Linked DNA regions of Paraburkholderia fungorum. The protein of the gene in region 1 interacts with the protein of each later gene in a pairwise test. Links are inferred from orthologs where the notes say so. Each region holds a gene or a part of one and is shown in the gene's direction. Other genes may lie near its edges.

Evidence for each region. Proteins that work in one complex are often made in the same cells at the same time.
Region 2: the proteins of BLS41_RS06190 (region 1) and ptsN interact in binary tests that used the Escherichia coli proteins (3 or more experiments, as listed by UniProt). The link is inferred for Paraburkholderia fungorum from one-to-one orthologs.

What each region holds. Positions count from the first base shown.
Region 1 is NZ_FNKP01000001.1:1,400,442-1,406,344, forward strand. Bases 1,083-4,566 are described here. They hold BLS41_RS06190 (DUF4118 domain-containing protein), read left to right. Parts: upstream 1,083-1,471; coding sequence 1,472-4,366; downstream 4,367-4,566. Other genes in these bases: kdpC (potassium-transporting ATPase subunit KdpC), read left to right, coding at 1,083-1,297; kdpE (two-component system response regulator KdpE), read left to right, coding at 4,359-4,566. In the rest of the region: potassium-transporting ATPase subunit KdpB, read left to right, coding at 1-688; more of kdpC, read left to right, coding at 719-1,082; more of kdpE, read left to right, coding at 4,567-5,057; quaternary ammonium compound efflux SMR transporter SugE, read left to right, coding at 5,221-5,541; BLS41_RS06205 (DUF4126 domain-containing protein), read left to right, coding at 5,832-5,903. UniProt on the Escherichia coli protein: Member of the two-component regulatory system KdpD/KdpE involved in the regulation of the kdp operon. KdpD may function as a membrane-associated protein kinase that phosphorylates KdpE in response to environmental signals.
Region 2 is NZ_FNKP01000001.1:700,752-705,535, reverse strand. Bases 892-3,663 are described here. They hold ptsN (PTS IIA-like nitrogen regulatory protein PtsN), read left to right. Parts: upstream 892-1,905; coding sequence 1,906-2,421; downstream 2,422-3,663. Other genes in these bases: rapZ (RNase adapter RapZ), read left to right, coding at 3,630-3,663; hprK (HPr(Ser) kinase/phosphatase), read left to right, coding at 2,564-3,532; hpf (ribosome hibernation-promoting factor, HPF/YfiA family), read left to right, coding at 1,272-1,628; BLS41_RS03240 (RNA polymerase factor sigma-54), read left to right, coding at 892-1,101. In the rest of the region: more of BLS41_RS03240, read left to right, coding at 1-891; more of rapZ, read left to right, coding at 3,664-4,523; BLS41_RS03215 (LON peptidase substrate-binding domain-containing protein), read left to right, coding at 4,563-4,784. UniProt on the Escherichia coli protein: Seems to have a role in regulating nitrogen assimilation.

The sequences.
Region 1 (5,903 bases):
GGAGCGCTTTGCCGAGTTGCGCAAGATGGGCATCAAGACGGTGATGGTGACCGGCGACAACCGCCTGACCGCAGCGGCCATCGCGGCTGAAGCCGGGGTCGACGATTTCCTCGCCGAAGCCACGCCCGAAGCGAAGCTCGCCACCATTCGCGCGCATCAGGCCGAAGGCCGCCTCGTCGCGATGACCGGCGACGGCACCAACGACGCCCCCGCGCTCGCCCAGGCCGACGTCGCGGTTGCGATGAACACCGGCACGCAGGCCGCGAAAGAAGCCGGCAACATGGTCGATCTCGATTCGAATCCGACCAAGCTGATCGAGATTGTCGAGATCGGCAAGCAGATGCTGATGACGCGCGGCTCGCTCACCACGTTCTCGATTGCGAACGATATCGCCAAATACTTCGCGATCATTCCGGCCGCGTTCGCGACCACTTATCCGGCATTGAATGCGCTGAACGTGATGCATCTGGCGACGCCTGCGTCCGCGATCATGTCGGCGGTGATTTTCAACGCGCTGATCATCGTGCTGCTGATTCCGCTGGCGCTCAAAGGCGTGCGCTATCGCGCGCTCGGCGCGGCGATCCTGCTGCGCCGCAATCTGCTGATTTACGGCCTGGGCGGGATCGTCGTGCCGTTCATCGGCATCAAGCTGATCGATATGGTGCTGGCCGCGTTCGGCTGGGTCTAACCGCACTGGAATCAAAGGGAACTACCCATCATGAAAAATCTGTTCCGTCCGTTGACCGTGATCTTCGCGGTGCTCACCGCCGTCACCGGACTCGCTTATCCCGCCGTGATGACGGCAGTCGGTCAGGTGGCTTTCCGCGATCAGGCCAACGGCAGCCTGCTTGAACAGGACGGCAAGGTGGTCGGCTCGCAACTGATCGGCCAGCAGTTCGACGCGCCGCAGTACTTCTGGGGACGTCTGTCGGCAAGCAGCCCGATGCCGTATAACGCGCTCGGTTCGGGCGGCTCGAATCTCGGGCCGACCAATCCGGCGTTGCTCGATGAAGTGAAAGGCCGGCTCGACGCGTTGAAGGCCGCCGGGACCGATATGTCGAAGCCCGTTCCCGTCGATCTGGTGACGTCGTCCGGCAGCGGTCTCGATCCCGAGATCAGTCCGGCTGCGGCCGCGTATCAGATCGAACGCGTGGCGAAAGCGCGGCAGCTCGCGCCGAACGACGTGCAGGCGCTGGTCGACCGGTATACGACCGGCCGTCAGTTCGGCCTTCTCGGCGAACCGCGCGTGAACGTGCTGAAGCTGAATCTCGCGCTGGATGAGATGAAGCGAGGTTGAACGTCGAAGCTCGTGAAAGGCGGTGTCTGCGTGATGCCGCCTTTGCCTTTTTGGCCGCTTACCCTGCACGGCAGCATCGCTGCACGAACCCGCACAGCACGCTATTTGCGAGGCGGCGTTCGCCGTGCCACCATGCACACACCGCCGCCCGCTCGCCTATGACAACCATCCAGCATGAACCGCCCCGATCCTGACGAACTGCTCGACAAGCTGCAACGTGACGAAGAAAAGCGTCAGCGCGGCAGGCTGAAGATTTTCTTCGGCGCGTCGGCGGGCGTGGGCAAGACCTACGCGATGTTGCAGGCCGCGCGCCGCCGTCACGACGAAGGCGCGGACGTGCTGATCGGCATCGCCGAAACGCATGGCCGCAGCGAAACCGCTGCGCTGCTCGACGGGCTCGACGTGCTGCCGCTCGCGCATATCGACTATCGCGGCCGCAAGCTCGGCGAGTTCGATCTCGACGCCGCGCTCGAGCGCAAGCCGCAACTGATTCTCGTCGACGAACTCGCGCATTCGAACGTGCAGGGCGCGCGCCATCTGAAGCGTTGGCAGGACGTGTATGAACTGCTCGACGGGGGCATCGACGTTTATACGACGGTCAACGTCCAGCATCTGGAAAGCCTGAACGACGTGGTCGGCCAGATCACCGGTATTCGCGTATGGGAGACGGTGCCCGACCGCGTGTTCGATCACGCCGACGAAGTCACGCTGGTCGATCTGCCCGCTGAAGAACTGCTCGACCGGATGCGCGACGGCAAGGTGTATCTGCCGCAGCAGGCCGAGCGCGCAGTGCGCAATTTCTTCCGCAAAGGCAATCTGATTGCGCTGCGCGAACTGGCGCTGCGCCGCACGGCGGATCGCGTCGATGCGCAGATGCGCGAGTATCGCGCCGACCGCTCCATTCAACGTATCTGGCAGGCGCGCGAGCGTTTGCTGGTGTGCGTCGGCCCTGGGCCCGAGGCGCCCGCGCTGGTGCGCGCGGCGGCGCGGCTTGCCGCGAGTCTCAAGGCCGACTGGCTCGCCGTCTATGTCGAAACCCCCGCGCTGCAGCGTCTGCCCGACGCGCGCCGCGAACGCACGCTGAACGCATTGAAGCTCGCCGCCGAACTCGGCGCCGAAACCGCGACGCTCGCGGCTGCCGATGCGCTTACCGCGCTGATCGGCTATGCGCAGGCGCGCAACGTGTCGAAGCTGGTGGCGGGCGCGTCGTCGCGAACCGGGGTGCGGCGCTGGCTGCGCAAGCCGCTTGGCGAGCGCATCGCGGAGCAGACCGGCGACCTCGATCTCACGCTGATCCGCACGTCGTCGTTACGCGCCGACGGCGAGCATCGGCAGTTGCTGAACACCACCGCGAACGCCTGGCGCGAGGCGCTGAGCGCGGCGCGCGAACGCCGTTCGCCGCCGCGTGCGTACGGCATCGCGCTGGCGATCTGCTCAGGCATTACGGTGCTGGCGAGCCGCCTGATCGACCACATCGATCTGGCGAACCTCGTGATGCTGTATCTGCTCGGCGTGATTTTTACCGCCGTGAAGCTGGGCAGAGGACCGGGCGTCGTGCTGTCGTTTCTCAGCGTCGCCGCGTTCGATTTTTTCTTCGTGCCGCCGCGCATGTCGCTGTCGGTGTCCGACACGCAGTATCTGCTGACGTTTTTTGGCATGCTGCTGACTTCGCTCGTGATCAGCCATCTGACGTCGAGCCTGCGCCGTGAGGCGAGTGTCGCGCGACGCCGAGAGCAGCGCACCGGCGCGATGTACGCGATGGCGCGCGAACTGGCGGCGGCGCTGACCACCGAGCAGATCGTCGGGATCGGCAGCCGGCATGTGAGCGAAGTGTTCGGCGCGCGCGTCGCGATCCTGTTGCCCGACAGCGCGGATCAGGTCAAACAGAAAATCGAGGACCCGGACGCGGCGATCACGCTCGAAGGCGAACTGCTCGATAGCGACGTCGGCCAGTGGGTCTACGATCAGCAGAAGCCTGCCGGGCGCGGCACCGACACGTTGCCCGCCGCGAGCGCGCTGTATCTGCCGCTGAAGGCGCCGATGCGCACGCGTGGTGTGCTCGCCGTCGTGCTGCGCGACGAGCGCGAACTGGACGTGCCCGAGCGGCAGCGCATGCTCGACGCGTTCGCCGCGCAGATCGCGCTGGCGCTGGAACGCGTGCATTACGTCGATATCGCGCGCGACGCGCTCGTCAATATGGAATCGGAGCGGCTGCGCAACTCGCTGCTGTCCGCGATCTCGCACGATCTGCGCACGCCGTTGACGACCATCGTCGGTTTTTCGTCGATGCTGGCGCAATCGCGCGAGGCTCATCCCGGCGCGCAACCCGGCGACGACCTGGTCGAAGCGATTCACGAAGAAGCTTTACGGATGACGGGCATCGTCACGAATCTGCTCGATATGGCGCGGCTGCAGGCAGGCAGTCTGCAACTGAATCAGCAGTGGACGCTGCTCGAGGAAACCGTCGGCGCCGCATTGCGCGCGTGCAGGCGCGTGCTGGCGGGTCATCCGGTGCAGGTGAAGCTGCCCGCCGATCTGCCGCTGCTGCATCTCGACGCGGTGCTGATGGAGCGGCTCTTTTCGAACCTGTTCGAAAACGCCGCCAAATACACCGCGCCGGCTTCGCCGTTGACGATCGGTGCGCAACGGCTGGACGCGGACGGCCGCGCGCTGGTCCGCGTGACGGTCGACGATAACGGCCCAGGTTTGCCCGCTGGCATGGAAGCACGCGTGTTCGAGAAATTTACGCGCGGCGAGAAGGAATCGGCGAAGCCGGGCATCGGTCTCGGCCTTGCGATCTGCCGCGCGATCGTCGAAGCGCACGGCGGTACAATCGGCGCGCTCAACCGGATCGCCGCGGATGGCCGCGTGGAAGGCGCGCGCTTCTGGTTCACGCTGCCGGTCGACACGCCGCCCGATGCACCAGAGCCGCTGGAAGACGAAGCGATTGAACCGCTGGTTCATGCTGAACTGGGCGCCGTGATGCGCACCGATGCCGATGTCGCGCAACCTGCGGCTTCCAGCCACACCTCACCCCACAACCCGCTTTCCAAGCCTACCCATGAGTGACCCGAGCATCACGGTCGTCCTGATCGAAGACGAAAAGCAGATTCGCCGCTTCGTGCGCACGGCGCTGGAAGGCGAGGGCATCGTCGTGCACGACGCCGAAACCGGCAAGCAGGGTCTCGTCGAAGCCGCGACGCGCAAGCCCGACCTGGTTATCGTCGATCTCGGCCTGCCTGACACCGACGGCCTCGACGTGATCCGCGAATTGCGGGGCTGGAGCGAGTTGCCGGTGATCGTGCTGTCGGCGCGGACCCAGGAAAGCGAAAAAGTCGCCGCACTCGATGCCGGTGCGGACGACTATCTGACCAAACCGTTTGGCGTCTCCGAGTTGCTGGCGCGAATCCGCGCGCATATGCGCCGGCGCAACCAGGGCGGCGCGAACGAATCGCCGCAGGTGCATTTCGGCGCGGTCACGGTCGACCTCGCTTTGAGGCAAGTGACGCGCGACGGCGCGGCGATCCATCTGACGCCGATCGAATACCGGCTGCTTGCGACGCTCGTGCGTCATGCGGGCCGCGTGCTGACGCACCGACAGTTGTTGCGCGACGTGTGGGGGCCGTCGCATGTCGAGAGTTCTCACTATCTGCGCATTTACATGGCGCATCTGCGCGGCAAGCTGGAGCGCGATCCGGCGCAACCGGAGCATATCGTCACGGAGACGGGAGTCGGTTACCGGCTGGTGGGCGCGGCTTAATGGCGTTTAACGGCGCTTCAACACCGATTTAACCGCTGCGATATAGCGGATTCCCGCGCCAATTCAGCACACATTTCATTTTGATATAATTACGTTTCGTAAGGACGACCTTACGCATCTGTCACAAACGGGGACGGCCCCATTTTCATTCTGGAGCGGTCTCATGTCCTGGTTTCTGCTGCTGATTGCCGGTTTGCTCGAAGTCGCGTGGGCGGCCGGCCTCAAAACTTCCGAAGGTTTCACCCGCTTGTGGCCGTCCGTGTTCACGGTCGTGACCGCGCTCTGCAGCTTCGCGCTGCTCGCCGTCGCGATGCGCCAGTTGCCGCTCGGCACGGCCTACGCCGTGTGGACGGGGATCGGCGCGGTCGGCGCGTTCATCTTCGGTATCGTGATGATGGGCGAGGCGTTGACGGTCGCGCGGGTCGCTAGCGCGGCGCTGATCGTGATCGGTCTGATCGGATTGAAGCTGTCGTCGGGACACTAGGTTTTAGTATTTGCCTGATCAGGCAAATCGATTAATCCCAGGAAAATACAACTGGCATGCCAATCGGTATGTCGGTTGTATGCCGATTTAACCGCGCTACTTGAAGCCACCAATTAATTACTCGCTGCGGCCGGTGAATTAACGTGGCTATAATGAGATGGAATACATCTGACGTTGCCCGCGGCCACTTTGGCGCGGCCGGCTTGGCGCGGGTCTGACGACTTCGACGCGGGCTTTATCCGACCCGCCCGTCGAAGCGCCCGGCACGCACAGCGCGCCTGGAGGCGGCCATGCTTGAATCACTTTCGCTCGCTGCGGGTCTCTCATGGGGCAGCGGCCTGCGCCTCTATCTGACGGTCCTG
Region 2 (4,784 bases), 700 kb from region 1 along the record:
CTGCAAATCCACGAATCGAGCACCTCGCTGCGCGATCACCTGATGGCGCAACTGCGCGTGACCCAGGCGGGTCAACGCGACCGGGCGCTGATCACTTTCCTGATCGAATCGCTCGACGACGACGGCTATCTTGCCGCCACGCTCGAAGAAGTGCTGTCCGATCTGCCCGAAGAACTCGAAGTCGATGTCGACGAACTGAACGCCGCGCTGGCGCTTCTGCACAGCTTCGATCCGGCGGGCGTGGGCGCGCGTTCAGCGTCGGAGTGCCTGAGGCTGCAACTGTTGCGGCTCGATACGTCGCCCACGCGAACGCTCGCGCTCGACATCGTTGCGCACTATCTGGAACTGCTCGCGGCACGCGATTTCACGCGTCTGCGCAAACACCTGAAGGCCAGCGACGACGACCTGCGCGACGCGCATGTGTTGATCCGCTCGCTCGAACCGTTTCCGGGCGCCGCCTACGGCAAGGCCGAAGCTGACTATGTCGTACCTGACATCATGGTGCGCAAAACGGCTCAAGGCTGGCAGGCAGAACTGAATCCCGAAGTGGTGCCGAAGCTGCGCATCAACCATCTGTACGCGAACATTCTGCGCAATAACCGGGGCGATCCGGGCAGCGGATCGTTGCGCCAGCAACTGCAGGAAGCCCGCTGGCTGATCAAGAATATCCAGCAGCGTTTCGAGACGATCCTGAGGGTCGCGCAAGCCATTGTCGAGCGTCAGAAGAGCTTTTTTGTGCACGGCGAAATTGCCATGCGCCCCTTGGTTTTGCGGGAAATTGCTGATACGCTGGGCCTACACGAATCAACTGTCTCGCGTGTGACAACCGGCAAATATATGCTGACCCCTTTTGGGACGCTGGAGTTTAAGTACTTCTTCGGCTCACACGTTTCGACCGACACGGGCGGCGCGGCGTCTTCAACGGCCATTCGCGCGCTCATCAAGCAACTGATAGGAGCGGAAAACCCGAAATCGCCTCTCTCAGACAGCCGCATAGCCGAACTGCTGGCGGAACAGGGCTTCGTGGTCGCACGGCGTACCGTAGCGAAGTATCGTGAAGCTCTCAAGATTCCGGCAGTCAACCTGCGCAAGTCTCTATAGCCCGTCGCCTTCCGTGGCGGGCATTTACCGGCCGCTCCGCAGTTGGCGGACAGGCCGGCCGATGCGACCTGCCAGAAGTCAGTCACCGGGGGGCGACTCAGGCAAGCCGACAGATCGACCGGACACCTGTCATCGTGCGGATCAAGCGGCCACTAGCTTGGAGAAGCACTATGAATCTGCAGATCAGTGGACACCACCTCGAAGTAACGCCTGCGTTGCGCGAATACGTGATCACCAAACTGGATAGGGTGCTAAGACATTTCGATCAGGTAATCGACGGCAGTGTGGTCCTCTCGGTCGACAACCACAAGGAAAAGGACAAGCGTCAAAAGGTTGAAATCAACCTCCATCTGAAAGGCAAGGACATCTTCGTCGAGAGCTGTGACAGCGATCTCTACGCTGCGATCGATCTGATGATCGACAAGCTCGACCGGCAGGTGATACGCCATAAAGATCGTCTGCAAGGTCATCAGCACGATGCGATCAAGTATCAACCGGCGCCGCAACTCGACGTCCCGCCGCAATAAGGAAAATTAGAGGTTTTTCCTCATTTTCCGTACTTGCCAAACCGCCCGGAATCGGGCGGTTTTTCGTTTCAGGAACGCCTTTTTTGCGTGGCAATACGGCTTTTGGACTAAACCGTTAAAAACCCACCACGCATGGATGGCGCGCCGCACCATCCGTAGCTACCCTGTTCTATAATGTTCCGGTTACCATCGGGGTCACGCTAGCTCATACGGAAGTCGGTCTGCCGGAGTCCTGTGCTTCTGGACTCCAACGTACGTCTTCGCGAGCATCGAACGAATGGAACGCCACTCAAACGCCCCAGCGAGGAGAACCCAGGCCACGTTTTCGCCTGTCAACATGAATCGTTTAGCCAAATTTCTTCCCCTCGAGAACGTCGTCGTCGGACTGTCGGTCACCAGCAAGAAACGCGTGTTCGAGCAAGCGGGCCTGATCTTCGAGAACCAGAACGGCATCGCCCGTAGCACGGTCACTGACAATCTGTTCGCGCGCGAGCGCCTCGGATCGACGGGGCTGGGCGAAGGCGTCGCGATTCCGCACGGCCGGATCAAAGGCTTGAAGCAGCCGCTCGCCGCGTTCGTCCGTCTTGCCGAACCTATCCCCTTCGAGTCGCCCGACGGCCAGCCCGTCTCATTGCTGATCTTCCTGCTCGTGCCCGAACAGGCCACTCAGCAACACCTCGAAATCCTTTCGGAAATCGCCCAGTTGCTGTCGGATCGCGACGCCCGCGAGCGCCTGCACACGGAAGAAGACCGCGAAGCATTGCATCGCCTGCTTACTCAGTGGCAACCTTGATGCATCGGCGGTTATCCGCACGCCGATTATTCGCATGCGTTATTTCCATCCGCATGCGGGTGTCGCCTGGCGAGGCTCGCGGCGCGCGTTAGCGCGGCCGCTTCTCTGCCCGGTACGCGGCCCACACTGGAGTCACTGACTCATGGACACGTCCAGCATCAACGCCCAAAGCATTTTCGACGACAACGCCGCCATGCTGAAACTCAGCTGGCTGACGGGGCATGAAGGCTGGGAGCGCGGCTTTTCTTCGGAATCGGTCGCCAATGCCACGTCGAGCGCCGACCTTGTCGGCCACTTGAACCTGATCCACCCGAACCGGATCCAGGTGCTCGGCGACGCCGAAATCGACTACTACACACGTCAGGCCGACGACGACCGCTCGCGCCACATGGCCGAGCTGATCGCGCTGGAACCGCCGTTTCTGGTGGTGGCCGGCGGCGTCGCGGCGCCGCCGGAACTGGTGCTGCGCTGCACGCGTTCATCCACGCCGCTGTTCACCACGCCAATGTCCGCTGCCGCGGTAATCGACAGCCTGCGTCTGTACATGTCGCGCATTCTGGCGCCGCGCGCCACGCTGCACGGCGTGTTTCTCGACATCCTCGGGATGGGTGTGCTGCTCACCGGCGACTCAGGGCTCGGCAAGAGCGAGTTGGGCCTGGAGCTGATCAGCCGTGGTCACGGCCTCGTTGCCGACGACGCGGTGGATTTCGTGCGCCTCGGCCCCGACTTCGTCGAAGGGCGCTGCCCGCCTCTGCTGCAAAATCTGCTCGAAGTGCGCGGTCTCGGCCTGCTCGACATCAAGACGATTTTTGGTGAAACGGCCGTTCGGCGGAAAATGAAATTGAAGCTGATCGTGCAGTTGGTGCGCCGTCCCGATGGCGAATTCCAGCGCCTGCCGCTGGAGAGCCAGACCGTCGACGTGCTCGGCCTGCCGATCAGCAAGGTCACGATCCAGGTGGCCGCGGGCCGCAACCTTGCGGTGCTGGTCGAAGCGGCCGTGCGCAACACGATCCTGCAACTGCGCGGTATCGATACGTTGCGCGATTTCATGGATCGCCAGCGTCTCGCCATGCAAGACCCCGACAGCCAGTTTCCCGGCAAACTGATCTGATTTTCGCGACCCGTGAAACGCCTGCGGCGGACATCTGGCCGCAGGGACGCGCATAGGGACCAGATGCTATGATGAAACGTACTGTTTCGACGACGCCATGCGCATAATCCTGATCACCGGTATATCCGGCTCCGGCAAGTCAGTTGCCCTGAACGCGCTTGAAGACGCAGGCTATTACTGCGTCGACAACCTGCCGCCGCGTTTTCTGCCGCAACTCGCCACGTATCTCGCCGAAGACAAGCAGGAACGCCTCGCGGTCGCGATCGACGCGCGATCGAGCGCATCGCTCGACGAAATGCCCGCCATGATCCGCGACCTTTCACGCTCCCACGACGTACGTGTGCTCTTCCTGAGCGCGAGTACGCAGTCGCTGATTCAACGCTTTTCCGAAACCCGCCGCCGTCATCCGTTGTCCGGCTCCACTGCGCATGACGCCGATGTCGGCCTGCTCACGTCGCTCGCGGAAGCCATCGAGCGCGAACGCGAACTGGTGGCGGGTCTCGCCGAGTTCGGCCATCAGATCGATACCAGCAATCTGCGCGCGAACGTGTTGCGCGCGTGGGTCAAGCGCTTCATCGAGCAGGAAGATGCGGGGCTCGTGCTGATGTTCGAATCGTTCGGATTCAAGCGCGGCGTGCCGCTCGACGCCGATTTTGTTTTCGACGTACGCACGCTGCCGAACCCGTACTACGATCATGAATTGCGGCCGCTCACCGGCCTCGACAAACCGGTAATGGATTTTCTCGATGCGTTGCCGGTCGTGCATGAAATGATCGACGACATCGAAAAGTTTCTTGCCAAATGGCTGCCGCATTTCCGCGACGACAACCGCAGTTACCTGACCGTCGCGATCGGCTGTACCGGTGGTCAGCACCGTTCTGTGTTCATCGCGGAGACGCTTGCCGCGCGTCTCGCAGCATCGGCGAATGTGATTGTGCGGCACCGCGATGCGCCGGTTGATGCCGACGAATCATCGAAGTTAGTGGCTTAACCGGCCGCATCGCGCGGCCTCAACTCGAAGCGTTGCGCCATGTCTTCTACTTCTACTGTGCTTGCCGATGTGCCGCTGTTTCCGCTGCATACGGTGCTGTTTCCCGACGGCCTCCTGCCACTCAAAATCTTCGAGGCGCGCTATCTCGACATGGCGCGCGAATGTCTGCGCGAAAAGACGCCGTTTGGCGTCTGCATGCTAAAAAGCGGCGCGGAAGTGGCGCGCGAAGAAGAGCCTTCAGTGCCCGAGGCGATCGGCTGT